4 regions of the Yinghuangia aomiensis genome follow, and region 2 is predicted to be linked to each of the others. Evidence: riboswitches for the same ligand, from Rfam matches in the RefSeq annotation. Region 2 holds a riboswitch; each other region holds the start of a gene.
What was found. Region 2 has a riboswitch for cyclic di-AMP ahead of ABEA93_RS03105 (NlpC/P60 family protein). Riboswitches for the same ligand answer to the same signal wherever they lie in the genome.

Region 1 (4,040 bases), on a different contig from region 2:
CTGGTCAACGTCGTCGTCTCCGGCAAGCAGCCGTCACCCGACTGGCTCGACCCGGACGCCGCCGTCCTGCACTGCGCCCGCGGTGCCGGGATCTGGGAGTTCGCCTCCAACGACGCGGGCACGCCGGACGTCGTCCTCGCGTGCGCGGGCGACGTGCCGACCCTGGAGACCCTGGCCGCGGCCGACCTGCTGCGCCGCCACCTGCCGGAACTGCGGGTGCGCGTGGTCAACGTCGTCGACCTGATGCGGCTGCTGCCGCACGAGGAACACCCGCACGGCATGCCGGACGCCGACTACGACGCGCTGTTCGGCACCGACGTGCCGGTGATCTTCGCCTACCACGGCTACCCGTGGCTGATCCACCGCCTCGCCTACCGGCGCGCCAACCACGACCAGCTCCACGTGCGCGGCTACAAGGAGTTCGGCAGTACGACGACGCCGTTCGACATGGTCGTCCTCAACGACATGGACCGCTACCAGCGCGTCGTCGACGTCATCGACCGGGTGCCGTCCCTCGGCCGCAACGCCGCCGCGCTGCGCCAGCAGATGCTGGACATGCGGGCCCGGCACCACGCCTGGATCCGCGTGCACGGCGAAGACCTGCCGGAGGTACGCGACTGGACGTGGCCGACGGGTCATTGAGGCCCCGGTCGGCAACCGCGCGCAAACGCGCGAACGCCGGAAGGCCCGGCTGGAGTTCCAGCCGGGCCTTCCGGTTGTCCTGCTCACGCGGCATCAGGTGGCTGCCCCGGCCCCACCCGGGAACGGTCGCCCGCCGCGCTGTCGTCCGATCAGACGTTCACGCCGTGGGCGCGGAGGTAGGTGATCGGGTTGATGTCGGAGCCGTAGTTGGGGCCGGTGCGGACCTCGAAGTGGAGGTGCGGGCCGGTGGAGTTGCCGGTGGAGCCGGAGAGGCCGATCTGCTGGCCGGTGGAGACCTTCTGGCCGACCGAGACGGAGATCGAGGAGAGGTGGCCGTACTGGGTGTACTTGCCGTCGGCGTGCTTGATGACGACCTCGTTGCCGTAGGCGCCGCCCCAGCCGGCGGACACGATGGTGCCGGAGGTGACGGCCTTGACCGAGGTGCCGGAGGCGGCGGTGAAGTCCTCACCGGTGTGGCCGTGCGACCACAGCGAGCCCGAGTTGCCGTAGGAGCCGTGCGGGGCGCCCGGGACCGGGCGGACGTAGCCGGTCGACGACGCGGTCGAGGAGGAGCTGCTGCTGTCCGAGGACTTCGCGGTGCTGCTGCTCTGCGACTTGACGGTCGAGCTGCTCGAACCCTTGTCCTCGGTCAGCTTCGACGCCGACGAGGAGGAGGACGAGGAGGACGAGGTGGTGGACGTCGAGGCCGTGGCCTTGGTGTCCTCGGTGAGCTTCGCCGCGGCGGTCTTGCCCGACACGCTCAGCTTCTGACCGATCTTGATCAGGTTCGGGTTGCCGCCGATGACGCTGCGGTTGTCCTGGTAGAGCTTCTGCCAGCCGCCGGAGACGTGCTGGGAGGCGGCGATCTTCGACAGCGTGTCACCGGAGACCACGGAGTACGTGGCGGCGGTGGTCGTCGCGGCCGGCGCGGACGCCTGCGGACGGGCCTCGGAACGCGACGCGCGGTCCTCGCTCAGCTGCGAGCTGCCCGAGTTGGAGGCCGAGTTGGCGGCAGCCTTCGGGGCGGCCTGCTGGGTGGTCTTGGCAGCCGACGCCGAGGAGCCGGTGTCGAGCGACGGGGTGCCGCTGTTCTTGGTCAGGCCCGCCTTGACGGAGCAGACCGGCCAGGCGCCGGGGCCCTGGCTGGCGAGCACCTTCTCGGCGATCGCGATCTGCTGGTCCTTGGTGGCCAGGTCGGCGCGCGGCGCGAACTGCGTGCCGCCGAACTCCTGCCACGTGGAGTTGGTGAACTGGAGGCCACCGTAGAAACCGTTGCCGGTGTTGATCGACCAGTTGTTGGTCGACTCGCACGCCGCGACCTTGTCCCACGTGCTCACCGGTGCGGCGGAGGCGCTGGTGGCGCCGATCATCGGCGCGGCGATCGCGGCGCCGGTGACACCGGCGGCGGCGATGGCGAAACGGGACTTGGACGTAAGGCGCTTGCGGGTCGCAGACAGCATGAAGTAGTTCCTCTCCCACGCCTGCGAGGTGAGCTGTCGGATTCGGGCTGGAGTTGCCCGGCCAGCCTTCGATGGCCCTGTTCAGGGCGTTCGAGGCATGGCTTCACCCCAAGCCGTCCCGGGCGCGCCGCAGCGCACCGCCGGTCCGGCGGATTTCACCTGGTTCCCCCGCTTCTGCCGTCATCGCTTACTCAGCGGTCCCAGCCCGGCCGGCGGCAGAATTCGGCGTTCCGGCGAGTGGGGTCGGCGTTGCACCGACGAGGACGAAGCTAAACGACGCTTCGCTGAATACCCAAATGCCTTGTCGTCGAAGGCAATCCGAGAAATTTCGGGAATACGGAATATCTCACGGAGGGCGACACGGGCCCTCCGCAGCGTGCGGAAATTCTCACGCACGGCGACGGGCCCTGTATCGGCTGTTCGGGAGCGCGACACAGGGCACGTGGACGGTCACACAGGATCAAAGGGTAAAGAGGTAGCAAAGAGCCCAAATCGGATGTTTTCCCACGGTTCATCCGGGCATGACAGGCCCTGCACATGCTGCTCGGCGAAGCGCCGAGCGGGGGTCAAGCACGTGCCACCGACTGGGGGAAGGCGAACACCTGGTCCGGGTCGTAGTGCCGCGCCACCTGCTTCAGCCGCGGCAGATTCCGGCCGTAGTAGGCGGTGCCCCAGTCCGGGAGACTCGCGTCGATGTAGTTGACGTACGCGCCTGTCGCGCCCAGCGCGGCCAGCCCGTCCCGGATCGCGTCCACCGCCTCGGTCGCCTCTTCCTGGCCGCCAGGGGTGGTGCCGACGTAGACCTGAGCGGTGGCGAGCGCGGAGCGGTGCGGGAAAGCGGTGGCGTCGGGGGCGAGCTGCGCGACGGCGCCGCCCATCGAGTCCAGCAGCAGGTCGATCCCGGTCCGCCCGTCCATCAGCTGCACCATCCGCTGCGGGTCCAGGGCGCGGGGGAGCACCCGGGAGACCGCGACGAAGGCGGCCCGGGTCAGTACGCCGCCCTCGGACTGCAGATGGCACTGCTCGATGGTGTCGTTCGCGCAGCCCGCCATGTACTTCATCGCGTCGAGATAGGTCTTGGCCTGCACCGAGCGCGACGTCGGCGGCGTGCCGGCGGCGGCCACCAGCCGGTCCAGCAGCGGGTCCAGTTCGCTCTGCGGCCCGACGTAGCAGCCGCCCACCCGGCAGGTCGGGGGCGTGCCGCCGGAGACCACGCAGTTCGACCACAGCTCCGGCCGGGCGTCCGCGATCCACTCCTGCCACGCGCCGACCACCGACGGCGTCGAGCCGGGCGGGAAGTGCAGCGAGAAGACGGTGAGCGGGGGAGCGGGCTCGGTCCGGAAGGTGAACTGCGTCACCACCCCGAAGTTGCCGCCGCCTCCGCCGCGGAGCGCCCAGTACAGGTCGGGCTCGGAGCACTCCGATGCGGTGAGCACGCAGGAATCGGCGGTGACCACCTCGGCCGCGACCAGGCGGTCGCAGGTCAGGCCGTACTTGCGGGCCAGCACGCCCACGCCGCCGCCCAGGGTGAGGCCGCCGACGCCCACCGTCGGACAGGACCCGGCGGGCAGCAGGCGCCCGGCCTCCGCGAGCGCGGCGTAGACCTCGATCAGCCGTGCGCCCGCGCCGACCTGCGCGGTGCCGTCGTCGAGCACGCGGACCTGCGCCATCGGCCGCAGGTCCATGACCAGGCCGTCGTTCGGCACGCTGTACCCGAGATAGCTGTGGCCGCCGCTGCGGGCCGCGATCGGGACGCCGTGGCCGCGGGCCGCGTCGAGGCAGATCTGCACGTCCTCGGCGGAGGTGCACTGCGCGACAGCGGCCGGGTACTGGGTGTCGTACAGCTCGTTGAAGCCGAGCCGCGCCACGGCATAGCCCTGGTCCTCCGGCAGCAGCAGACGCCCGTCCAGCCGCGCCTTCAGCGCGGACCAGTCCGGC
Region 2 (4,040 bases):
TCGTCATCTTCGGCCCCTACCTGCTCCGCCAGACCCGCGACCTCAGCGCCGAGCGCCGGGCCCGCATCCGCGCGCAGGAACGCGCCGAGGTCGCCGCCCACGTGCACGACTCCGTGCTGCACACCCTGACCCTGATCCAGCGGCACGTGGACGATCCGCGCGAGGTCGCCCGGCTCGCCCGCGCCCAGGAGCGCGAGCTGCGCGCCTGGCTGTACCGCCCCGAAGGCGAGGAGCCCGACCGCACCTTCGCCGCCGCGCTGCGCCAGGAGGCCGCCGAGGTCGAGGACATGCACGGCGTCGCCGTCGAGATCGTGCCGGTCGGCGACTGCGCCGTCGACGAGCGCCTGGCCGCCCAACTCGCGGCCGCGCGCGAGGCGATGGTGAATGCCGCGAAGTACGCGTCGGGCGCGCCGATCCAGGTGTTCGCCGAGGTGGAGGACACCGTCGTGACGGTGTTCGTGCGCGACAGCGGGCCCGGCTTCGACCCCGACACGCTGCCCGAGGACCGGATGGGTGTGCGAGAGTCGATCCTCGGGCGGATGCGCCGCAACGGCGGCACCGCGGTGATCCGCAGCGAACCCGGCGAGGGCACCGAGGTCGAGCTGGAGATGGCTCGCAGCGAGGCGAACAGGAGCAAGTCGTGAGTGAAGCCGCGTCGGAAGGCCGGGTCCGGGTCGTCCTGGTCGACGACCACCGGATGTTCCGCACCGGGGTGCGCGCCGAGATCGGCGAAGCCGTCGACGTGGTCGGCGAGGCCGAGGACGTCGCGTCGGCGGTCGCGGTGGTGCACGAGCAGCTTCCCGACGTCGTCCTGCTGGACGTGCACCTGCCCGGCGGCGGCGGTGTCGAGGTGCTCAAGCAGTGCGCCGACGTGCAGGCCCGGGTGCGGTTCCTCGCGCTGTCGGTGTCCGACGCCGCCGACGACGTGATCGGGGTGATCCGCGGCGGCGCGCGCGGCTACGTCACCAAGTCCATCACCGGCGACGAACTCGTCCGCGCGGTCGGCCGGGTCGCGGAAGGCGACGCGGTGTTCTCGCCGCGGCTCGCCGGGTTCGTGCTGGACGCGTTCGCGGCCACCGACGTGCCGCCGATCGACGAGGACCTCGACCGGCTGACCCAGCGCGAGCGCGAGGTGCTGCGGCTCATCGCGCGCGGTTACGCGTACAAGGAGATCGCGCGGCGGCTGGTGATCTCGGTCAAGACCGTCGAGACGCACGTGTCGGCGGTGCTGCGCAAGCTCCAGCTGTCCAACCGGCACGAGCTGACCCGCTGGGCCACCGACCGGCGGCTGGTCTAGTCCCGGCGGCCCGGCGGCCCGGCGACGCCGGGGGAGGAGCGGGAAACGCGACGGTGCCCCGCCCCCACGCGGGGGACGGGGCACCGTGGGCTGCTGCGGGCGCGGTCGGTTTAACCCGGGCGCATGGCCGCGTAGAACGGCATCTCGCTGATCGGCGCGATCTTGATGACCGTGCCGGTGTGCGGCGCGTGGATCATCAGGCCGTCGCCGATGTACAGGCCGACGTGGCTGTTGTCGCTGTTGAAGAACACCAGGTCGCCCGGCTGGAGCTGGGACTTGGCGACCCGCGGGCCGTCGTTGACCTGGTCCCACGTGGTGCGCGACAGCTTGACGCCGGCCGCGGCCCACGCCTGCTGGGTGAGGCCCGAGCAGTCGAACGAGGACGGTCCGGCCTTGCCCCAGCCGTACGGCTTGCCGATCTGGGCGCGGGCGAACGCGATGGCCTTGGCGGCGCGTTCGGACGCCGGGACGTTCGGCAGGTCGGTGCGCGAGTTGTCGCGCGAGCTGCGGTCGTCCGTCCGCTCGTTCGTGTGGTCGTTGGACTCCAGGATGGCCTTGCGCTCGGCCGCCGAGACGGTGTTGAGCAGCTGCTGGGCCTTGTTGAGCTTCTCCTGGATGGTGTTCTTGTTGTCGTTCAGGTCCTTGCGGAGCTTCTCCAGCTCGGCGAGCTGCGTCGAGGCTTCGGTGCGGTCCTGCTGCAGCATCCGCGACTGGGCGGCGAGCTGCTGGAGCCGGGTGGCCTGCTGCGAGTCGAGCTGGTCGAGCATCGACGCGCGCTTGAGGTAGTCCGCCGGGTCGCCGCTCAGCGCGAGCTGCAGCTCGGGCGGCAGGCCCCCGTTGCGGTAGTGGTCCGCGGCGATCAGGCCGATCTGGTCGCGGAGCGCGTTCATGGACGCTTGTTCCTCGGCCACCCGGTCCTGCGTGGCGTTGGATTCCTTCTGGAGCTTCTCGATCTTCTCCTGGACGCCGTTGTAGACGTCCGTCGCCTTGCCGACTTCGCGGTTCAGCTGGTTGACCTGCTCCTGCACCTGGGCGGAGGTGGGAGTCGGGTCGGCGCTGGCCGGGCCGGCGAACGCGATGACACCGGTCATGGTGGCGGCGGCGGTGGCCAAGGTTGCGGCACCACGGGAGGCGACGAGCGCCTTCGACCGGCGGTGCTGCGCAGGACGACGATGAGACGCCACGCGAGCGTCACTCCTTCCTCGGCCGCCTACCGGGTTAGCTGACAGGCTCGGGCGGAAGAAGACGCCCTACGGCGCGCCAGGTGGCCCTGGCAGCCGATTCGCCTCGGGTGACACATGGGTCCCCGGCTCCGGTGCGTGCCGGGCGCCAACGGGGGGCGGGCGCACGGCCGATACCGAACTCGGCGGTGGCGGGCGTGCGCTCCGGATGGAGCACGGGGGTACGTCCGCCTGGCCGAGAACAATAGTCACAGGGGTGTCACGGCCCCCACGCGGGTCGCGGATTTCGCGCTGACGTTACCAAGTCTTTACTTTGGGACCCGTTTCGATGTCCGGATTGTGATTTTTGTAGGCTCAATCGGAAACCGAGCCTGAGGAGCACTCTGTGGACGTCGTCCGGCAACTCCTGGTCGTACTGCACATCGTCGGGATCGGAGCTCTGCTGGGTGGATTCCTCACCCAGATGAAGGGGATGAAGACCGGCGACGTCCGGATCACCCCCGCCGTGACGCACGGCGCACTCACGATGTTCGTCACCGGCCTCGCCCTCGTCGCGGTCCGCAAGAGCAGCGCCCTCGACCTGCCCGTCGACAACGCCAAGATCGGCACCAAGATGGCGGTCCTCGTGGTCATCCTGCTGCTGGCCTGGGCCAACCGCGGCAAGGACAAGGTCGACACCCGCGTCTTCGGCGCCATCGGCCTGCTCACGATCGCGAACATCGCGATCGCCGTCATGTGGACCTGAGTTCGCCCCGAACCGGCCTCAACGCCGTCGCCGCCGCCGCGGCCGCCCCGGGATCCCCCGGGCGCGCGCCGCGGCACCCCGCACGGCTCGTAGACTCGGCAGACGATGAGCAACCTCTTCGACGACATGCCGCTGCCCGGGTTCGACGCCGACATCCCGCTGCCGCCCGAACCCGCGCACGACGACGTCCCGCCGCCGCCGCCCGAGTACGACCCCGTACCCGACGACCTCTTCGACGGCGCCTACGACCCGCCCGCCGAGCCGCGCGAGGAGTACTACCGCAACGGCGCTCCCAAGCCCGCGGTGGACCCCAGCCGCCTCCTCGACGGCATGAACCCGCAGCAGCGCGCCGCGGTCGTCCACGAAGGCTCCCCGCTGCTCATCGTCGCGGGCGCCGGTTCCGGCAAGACCCGGGTGCTGACCCACCGCATCGCGTACCTGCTCGGGGCCCGCAACGTGCACCCCGGGCAGATCCTCGCCATCACCTTCACCAACAAGGCCGCCGGCGAGATGAAGGAGCGCGTCGAAGCCCTCGTCGGGCCGCGCGCGAAGGCCATGTGGGTGTCGACGTTCCACTCGTCCTGCGTCCGCATCCTGCGCCAGCAGTACAAGAAGCTCGGCCTCAGCTCCACCTTCTCCATCTACGACGCCGCCGACTCGCAGCGCCTGATGGCCATGGTGTGCCGCGACCTGGACCTGGACGCCAAGCAGTACCCGCCGCGCAAGTTCAACGCGCAGGTGTCCAACCTGAAGAACGAGCTGATCGACCCCGAGACGTTCGCCGCCCAGGCACAGAACGACACCGAGCGCCGCCTTG
Region 3 (4,040 bases), on a different contig from region 2:
TCAGCGTCGGCGTGGACCGCAAGTCGCCCGTGTCGTGGCCGGTGTACGAGCGGCACGGCTCGTTCCGGTACACGGGCACGCTGCGGGCGGTCACCTACACGCCCGGACCGAGTGCGGCCTACGACCCCGAGACGGTGATCCGCACGCTGCGCGAGGCGGCCGCGACGTACGAGTAGGACCTGGATCGATCCGCGGTGCCCGTGGGCTGCCGCGGATCGATCGCTTTTCACCGCCAACCCTGAGTGGGGCGCCGGGATTTCGTCCCGGCGCCCCACTCGTTTGTCCGACTCGTTGCCCGGCTCAGTTGTCGGCAGGCCGCGGCTTGACCGCCACACTTGCCCGGCCGTCGACGCCCACCGGAACGTCGCCGTCCACGGTCGTGCGGTGCAGCACGCGGCGTGCCCCGCCGAAGTCGGACACGGCACGGTGCTGCGTCGCCCGGTTGTCCCAGATGGCCACGTCGCCCTCGCGCCACGACCAGCGCACCGTGTTCTCCAACCGGGTCACGTGGCCCTGCAGCAGGTCCACGAGCAGCCGCGAGTCCTCGCGGGAGTAGCCGACCAGCCGCTGGACGAACCCGCCCAGCAGCAGCGTGCGTTCGCCGGTGACCGGGTGCACGCGCACCACCGGGTGCTCGGTCTCGTACACGGTGGAGGCGAAGACCTCCAGGTACCGCTTGAACGCCTCCGGGTCCTTGTCCGGCGAAAGGCCGGCGTAGTCGTAGGCGTTGGTGTGGATCGCCCGGAGTCCGTTCGCCAACTCCTGCAGCGCCGGACTGAGTTCGTCGTAAGCTGTGGCGGTGTTGGCCCAGACGGTGTCGCCGCCGTGCGACGGGATGTCGATGGCGCGCAGGATCGACGCCAGCGGGTAGGCGGGTACGAAGGTGACATCCGTGTGCCACTGGTCGGCGGCGCCGCCGTACTCGCTGGTGATGGGCAGGACGTACTGCCCTTCGGTGTTGACGGTCGGGTGGCCGATCGGGGTCCCGAGCAGGCGCGTGAAGGCGAGCTGGATCTCGTCGGTCAGGTGGTCCTGGCCGCGGAAGAAGACGACCTTGTGGGCGTGCAGGGCGTCGCGCACGGCCTGGACGGCGCTGGGGTCGAGGTCCCCGGAGAGGCGTACGCCCTCGACGACGGCGCCGATGCGCCCGGCAACCTTGGTGACGGTGATCTGGTCGAGCGTGGATGCGGTCATGACTGATCGGCCCTTTCACAGGCGGACGTCGGGAAACCCGACGAAGACACGGATGGCGGAATCCCCAGCCCGCAAGGGCCCGGCAGGGGATGGCGGCACGCGCGACCGCCGCGCCACGGGCGCGGTGACAACCGAACGGGACGAGCGGGCAACGGAGAAGAACCGGCCCGCACATGGCGGCGCGCGTCGTTCAGCGACAGTGCGCGCCGGGGGGCACCGGCATGTGGGAAATGCGGTGGCGACTGATCACGTGTCGATTCTGTGCGGCGCCGAAGGCAGGCGTCAATTGTGAACAGCAGGGCAAACAGCAGTATTTGATGGAGAAACGGGCAATGCCGCTGGAAACGCGAAACGTGGGCGTCACAAGTGGGTTGAGCGGGTGTGTCGGGGTGAACGGCCGCGGCGGAGCGCGCACTTGCGCAAGCCGGGCAGACCATTTGGTTGTACCTGATCGTGATCATTAAGGTTTGGTCTCGGGCGACCGCCGAGTCGTCCGCCTTGACCGGGGCGGACAGCGGGCGCCTCCGCCGAATCCGGCGAGGTCTCCCCGGGCCGAGCCGGAGCCGGGGAACCACCGTTCCTCGGGGTGAATCGGCGCGGTCCGCCGCGCTGTAGGGCCTCCTTCCGGCCCGAACCCGTCAGCTCACCCGGTAGGCGGCCGAGGAAGAAGGAGGCCGCCCGAGTGCCGTCCCACCGACGGCTCAAGAAACCGAGCAAAGCGCGAATAGGTGTTGTCACCGCCGCGGCCGCAACCGCGGTCGCCCTGTCCTCCGGCGTGAGCCACGCCGACCCGGCTCCTTCCAAGGACCAGGTCAAGGCGCAGATCAACGACCTCCAGCACGAGGCGGAGATCGCCACTGAGGAGCTGAACGGTTTCCAGGAGGAGACCGAGCAACTGCAGAGCCAGGTCGGCGAGATCCAGGACCGCATCGCCCAGGAGCAGTCCGACCTCATCGCGTTGCAGGACGGCATGGGCGCCCTGGTGAGCGCGCAGTACAAGAACGCGGGCATCGACCCGACGCTCGCGCTGCTGCTCTCCGAGAACCCGGACGACTACCTGCGCAAGGCTGCCCAGCTCGACCAGATCACCGCGCACCAGGCGGAGGTGATCCGGCAGATCCAGGCCAAGAAGCGCTCGCTCGACCAAGAGCGCAGCGAAGCGTCCCGGAAGCTCGGCCGGCTGGAGGACACCCGCAAGAACCTCGAGTCGAAGAAGACCGAGGTCGACGCGAAACTCCAGAAGGCGCAGCAGCTCCTCAACACGCTGAGCGCGGCCGAGCGCGCCGCGCTCCTCGCCCAGGAGGGCCACGGCGAGGACACCCGCGCGTCGCGCGACGACACCCGCACCCCGAACACGCCGGGCTCGACCGCGGGCGACAAGACGGACAGGGCGGACAGGGCGGAGAAGGAAGCCCCGCCGGCGAACGTCCCGGCGAGCGGCCGTGCCGCCGCCGCGATCGCCGCGGCGAAGGCGAAGCTCGGCAAGCCGTATGTGCGCGGCGCCACCGGCCCGGACTCCTTCGACTGCTCGGGCCTGACCGGCTTCGTCTGGCGCCAGGCCGGCGTCTCGCTGCCCCGCACCTCGCAGGCCCAGGCGGGCATCGGCCCGAACATCCCGAAGAGCCAGGTGCAGCCGGGCGACCTGATCATCTACTACGAGGGTTACTCGCACGTCGCGATCTACATCGGCAACGGGCAGATCATCCACGCGCCGAAGCCGGGCACCAACGTGCGCACCGCGCCGTGGGACTCGATGCCGATCACCAAGATCGTCCGCCCGTCCTGACCTCGGCGCCGCGGCCGACCGGGACTGGAGTGTCCGGGTCGGCCGCGGCGTCATTCCTTGGTGGGCCCGGTCCGCCGGTGACCGCGTGTCACGTCGGGCGTTCCGGATAAAACGGGCATGATGGCCGCCGTGAGTGTCTGGGAGCCGGCCCTGGTGCTGCTCGGCGTGGCCGTCGCCGGGGTCGCCGCGGTCTACGGGATGAACACGCTGTTGAGCGCGCAGCGGTCGCCACTGGCATCCCCGGCGTTCTCCGGCGGCGTACCGCCGCGCGAGCACGCCCTGTCCCGCTTCCATGTGCGCTGGTACGCGGTGACCATGATCTTCCTGGCCTTCGACATGGAGATGCTCTTCATGTACCCGTGGGTCAGGACGGTCCGCGAGGTGGGGACGCCGGCGGTCGTCGAGATGTTCCTCTTCCTGGGCATCCTCTTCGCGGCGGTCGTCTACGCGTGGCGGGAAGGCGCCCTGCGGTGGGCCTGAGCACGCGGCTTCGCGCGGCGTCGGCGCGCCGTCCGGCCGTCCTGCCGGTGACGCTGCCCGGCGCGACCCGCCAGCGCCTCGCACTGGAGGCGGAACTCGGCGCGCACGGACCGGGGTTCGCCGACAGGCCGGCGGCGGCATCGGCCCTGGTGGTCTGCGGAGTGCCGGGTGCGGGGCACCACGACGTCCTCGCCGCGGTGTGGGCGGCGGTGCCCGGGCCCAAGGCGTACGCGGTGGTCCCGCATGCGACGAGGGTCGGCGACGCGTTGGCGGACGTCCGCCGGGACTTGGCGGCGGGCGGGGACGGCCCGGGGCCCGTCGACGTCGCGAAGCACGGCCACACCGAGCACGAACACGGCCACGCGGAACATGGCCACGCGGAACACGGTCAGGAAGACGGCCACGCGGAACACGGCCATGCCGAGCACGGTCAGGAACACGGCCCAGAACACAGCCGAGAACACGGCCACGGCCACGGCCACCATCACGGTGGTCTCGTCGCCGGGCTCCCGATGGCCGATCGCGCCGACGACCGCGACGGGCTGCGGCTGGACCGCCTGCACCTGACGCTCGGTCCGGC
Region 4 (4,040 bases), on a different contig from region 2:
TGGCGGCCGCCCACGCCCAGGTGAGCGACGGCGGTTCCTCGGGGATCAGCGCGAGCGCTTCGCGGCTGAACTCGAAGGCGGAGTGCAGGCTGTCCACGTTCATCAGGCTGGACGCGAGCGTGTAGCGGACCTTCGCGGCGACCAGCGTGTCGCCGTGCGAGCCGACCCGGTCGAGGGCGGCGCGCGCGAGGTGCACGGCGCGGTGTGCCTCGCCCATGCGGACGGCCGCGGCGGAGGCGCGCAGGGTGAGCGCGATGTCGTCGGTGCCGGTCAGTTCCGCGGCGTCGGGGACGGCGTCCCACAGTTCCAGTGCGGCTTCGACGTGCCGGAGTTCCTCGGCGGGCGCGCCGACGACGGCGGCGTGGCCCGCGGCTTCGAGGGATGCGGTGAGCGCGCCGGGCAGGTCGTGGCTGGCGGTGTGGTGGTGGGCGCGTTCGGCGGCGCTGCCGCCGCGGCGCTCGAGGGAGCCGAGGAGGCGCGCGAACACCGCGTGCAGGCGGACGCGTTCGCCGGGAAGCAGGTCGCCGTACGCGGCCTCCCGGGTCAGCGCGTGCCGGAACGAGTAGCTGCCGTCGTCGCCGGACACCAGCAAGTGCCGGCCGACGGCCTCGCGCAGCGCGGCGTCGAGGTCGTCGTCGGGCAGTTCGACGGCGTCGCGCAGCAGACCGTGCTCGACGCTCCGCCCGGCGACCGCGGCGGTCCGCAGGACGCGCTGCGCGGTCGCCGGCATCTGCTCGATGCGGACCAGCAGCACCTCGGCGAGCCCGGCCGGGACACCGGCGTCGTCGGCGGTGGCGGCGCGGAGTTCTTCGGCGTAGAAGGCGTTGCCTTCGGCGCGTTCGACGATCCGCGCGACGGTGTCCTCCGGCAGCGGGTCGCTGCCGAGTCCGCGCACGAGTTCGGCGACCTCGGCGTCGGCGAGCGGCCCCACGTCGAGTCGGGCGACGACCGGGAGGCGGACGAGTTCGGCGAGCAGCGGGCGCAGCGGATGCCGCCGGTGCAGGTCGTCGGACCGGAGCGAGACGAGCAGGGCGATGCGCTGGTGCGGCGCGGTCTCGCCGGCGCGCTGCGGGGCGAGGCGGCTGAGGAGGAAGCGCAGCAGGTCGCGGGTGGACTGGTCGGCCCAGTGCAGGTCCTCGAGGACGAGGAGCAGCGGGGCCTGCTCGGCGAGGTCGGCGAGCAGGGCGGCCATGTCGTCGAGGAGGCGGAGCCGGACGCCGGGTTCGGTGCGGCCGTCGTAGGCGGAGCCGCCCGCGCCGTGCAGGCGCAGCACCGCGGGGTGCTCGTCGAGGATCGCGGCGGAGGCCGGGTCGGCGGCGACCGTGCGGAGGATCTCGGTGAACGGGAGGTACGGCAGGCCGACCTCGCCGAGGTCGACGCACTGCCCGGTCAGCACGGTCATGCCGTCGGCGGCCGCGCGGGCGGCGGCTTCGGCCAGGAGGCGGGACTTGCCGACGCCGGCGTCGCCGGCGAGCAGGAGTGCGCGGGGGTCGCCCGCGCGGGCGCGCGCGAGGACGTCGTCGAGGGCGGCGGTCTCCGCGCCGCGGCCGACGAAGGGCGTCTGGAATCCGGGTTGCGGCACCACACGGACATCCTGACACGCACGGGTGACGGCCTGCGGAAATGGGACGACACCGCGGGGCGGGCGGCTGTGGCGCCGGTCTCTTTCGCGCCTGCCGACCGACCCGGGTAGGCAAATTCGGACAATAACGGACGTGTACGGATTCGCCCCCTCGGGCTGTTCCGGCGAATTCCGATCATTTTGCGTGACCGGACCACCACGCTCACGCTCCGCAGTATCCGCATGTCACACCCCGGTCTTCGATATGTCGACCTGACGACAAGACGTTTTGACGCGATCTTTATCCCGCCTCCGGGGCGCCTTGCCGAGTTGTGGCGGCCGGTCCGACCTGGCTAGCGTCCGGGACCGGTTTCGCCGCCCAGGCGGAATCCACCCGGCCGGTACGCCGAATCCCGTCCCCGGCCGCGGTGCTCGGTGCCCAGCACGTCCGGACGGGAGCGGGGGAACCAACGTGATGCGCCGTACCCGGCTCGCCGGGTGCGGCTTGGGGTGAAGCCGTGCCCGTTTCCGGACCTGGTCCGGAGGACGCGCACGGCCGGGCCGCTCCGGCCCGAATCCGACAGCTCACCTCGCAGGCGGCAGGAGAGGAACGACTTCATGCTGTCTGCCCACAGCCTCCGGCGGGTCCTGGCCGCCGCGGGAATCGCCGGCCTCGGTGCCGCCCTTCCCGTCGTCAACGCCGGTGCCGCGCACGCCGCCCCCGAGCTTCCCCGCAGCGTCCCCGCGATGGCGCAGCCGTCCGTCGAGGACACCGCGGCCGCCCCCGCGCCGGCCGCCGCCCCGACGGCCGACACCACCGCCACGTACACCGTGGTCGGCGGCGACACGCTGTCCCAGATCGCCTTCGCGCACCGCATCGACGGTGGCTGGCCGGCCCTCTACGAGCTGAACCGCGACCAGCTCGCCAAGGGCGCGGACTGGATCGACATCGGCCAGGTCCTCAAGCTCGCCGGCTCCGCCGCCGCGCCGACCAAGGCCCCGGCCGCCCCGCTGACCGAGGACCCGGCTCCGGCCGCGCCGAAGACCACCACCCAGAAGAGCACCGCGAAGTCGGACGCGACCGCGCAGACCAAGACGCTGTCGGCCAAGCCGCAGAGCAGCTCCGCGAAGGCGTCGACGCTGACCGAGGACACCTCGTCCTCGTCCTCGTCCTCGTCGTCTTCGTCGACGTCGAGCAAGGCCGCGACCGCCATCGCGTTCGCCAAGGCGCAGCTCGGCAAGCCGTACGTGTACGGCGCCGAGGGCCCGGACGCGTACGACTGCTCGGGTCTCGTCCAGGCCGCGTACAAGGCCGCGGGCGTCTCGCTGCCGCGCGTCACCAACGACCAGTTCGCGGCGGGCCGCAAGGTCTCGACGTCGGACCTGCAGCCGGGCGACCTGGTGTTCTACTACTCGGGCATCAGCCACGTCGGCATCTACATCGGCAACGGCCAGATCATCCACGCGCCGAACTCGCGCACCGTGGTCAAGATCGCCTCGGTCGACTCCATGCCGATCGCCGGGGCGACCCGCCCCGCATGATCTGAGGGTTCTTCCACCGACCGCCCCGCGCGGGGTCCGACGGCTCGCACTTACTCAGCGGGCGAGCCGTCGTCCCGCGCGGGGCTTCGGCGGTTCTCACGGGCGGCGGGGTCGGGGAACCGCACGCGGGCGAGACGGCGCCGCTACCCGGCACTCCCTCGGACCGCCTCGCCGTCCGGCGCCTTGGCGGTCAGGTCCACCGCCCCGGGTGCGCCGCCTGCGGGCAAGGGCGTGGCGAGCACCGTGCCGTCCGCGGAGGCCTTGAGTGCGCCTGTCGCGTCGATGTGCGTGATCCCGCGGCTTGCCGCGGCCAGGAAATAGCGCTGGCCGGACGGGGCCTGCCACCGCCGCCCGGCCACGATGCGCTGGCCGAAGCGGCTGCACAGGGCCGTGTCGTCGGCGCGGCTCAGCGGCTCCGGCGCGGCCTTGCCCGGGCCGCGGAAGACCACGGCGGTGGAGCCGGGGCCCCGCCACGTGTCGGCGCGGACGCACTCCCACGTCGCGCGGCCCGCCGACTCGGGGAGGGTCTGCTCGGCGAAGTCCCAGACGTCGACCGCGCGGATCCCCCGTCCGCGCATCTCCCCCAGCCCGCACGCGTTCGCCGCCCAGCTCGTCAGCGCGGCCGGGCTCAGCGCCTCGCGGGGCGCGCGGGCCGGGTTGTCGGGGCCCGGCAGCGGGTTGTACGTCAGGTGCACCGGGCTCAGATCGCCCAGGTCGCCGACCAGGAACGCGTGCCGTTCGGCGATGCGGTCCGACGAGCGGAGCTGCAGCACCGGCCAGGACCGGCACGCGGTCTGCGCCTCGGGCAGGCCTTGCGTGCCCGTGGTCGGCACGGGGACGGGTTCGGTCGCGCCGTCCGCGGCGACCCGCAGCGGCCGGGGTTCGCCGTCCGGGCGCAGCAGGTCGCGGAGTCCCGCGGAGGCGACCCACGGCGCGA

Region 1: another riboswitch for cyclic di-AMP. It lies ahead of ABEA93_RS23750 (transglycosylase family protein); the one in region 2 lies ahead of ABEA93_RS03105 (NlpC/P60 family protein).
Region 3: another riboswitch for cyclic di-AMP. It lies ahead of ABEA93_RS23520 (C40 family peptidase); the one in region 2 lies ahead of ABEA93_RS03105 (NlpC/P60 family protein).
Region 4: another riboswitch for cyclic di-AMP. It lies ahead of ABEA93_RS35500 (NlpC/P60 family protein); the one in region 2 lies ahead of ABEA93_RS03105 (NlpC/P60 family protein).

What each region holds. Positions count from the first base shown of each region.
Region 1 is NZ_BAABHS010000017.1:115,408-119,447, reverse strand. Features, by position in the region: gene ABEA93_RS23755 (phosphoketolase family protein) at 1-642, shown strand, start outside; gene ABEA93_RS23750 (transglycosylase family protein) at 792-2,102, opposite strand; cyclic di-AMP (ydaO/yuaA leader) riboswitch at 2,106-2,309, opposite strand; gene ABEA93_RS23745 (FAD-binding oxidoreductase) at 2,669-4,040, opposite strand, start outside.
Region 2 is NZ_BAABHS010000002.1:140,775-144,814, forward strand. Features, by position in the region: gene ABEA93_RS03095 (ATP-binding protein) at 1-644, shown strand, start outside; gene ABEA93_RS03100 (response regulator) at 641-1,297, shown strand; gene ABEA93_RS03105 (NlpC/P60 family protein) at 1,408-2,481, opposite strand; cyclic di-AMP (ydaO/yuaA leader) riboswitch at 2,490-2,636, opposite strand; gene ABEA93_RS03110 (hypothetical protein) at 2,864-3,223, shown strand; gene pcrA (DNA helicase PcrA) at 3,329-4,040, shown strand, end outside.
Region 3 is NZ_BAABHS010000017.1:63,535-67,574, reverse strand. Features, by position in the region: gene ABEA93_RS23530 (arylsulfatase) at 1-176, shown strand, start outside; gene ABEA93_RS23525 (TauD/TfdA dioxygenase family protein) at 301-1,194, opposite strand; cyclic di-AMP (ydaO/yuaA leader) riboswitch at 1,710-1,866, shown strand; gene ABEA93_RS23520 (C40 family peptidase) at 1,877-2,980, shown strand; gene ABEA93_RS23515 (NADH-quinone oxidoreductase subunit A) at 3,098-3,460, shown strand; gene ABEA93_RS23510 (hypothetical protein) at 3,451-4,040, shown strand, end outside.
Region 4 is NZ_BAABHS010000039.1:64,531-68,570, reverse strand. Features, by position in the region: gene ABEA93_RS35505 (helix-turn-helix transcriptional regulator) at 1-1,582, opposite strand, end outside; cyclic di-AMP (ydaO/yuaA leader) riboswitch at 1,988-2,174, shown strand; gene ABEA93_RS35500 (NlpC/P60 family protein) at 2,180-3,103, shown strand; gene ABEA93_RS35495 (hypothetical protein) at 3,247-4,040, opposite strand, start outside.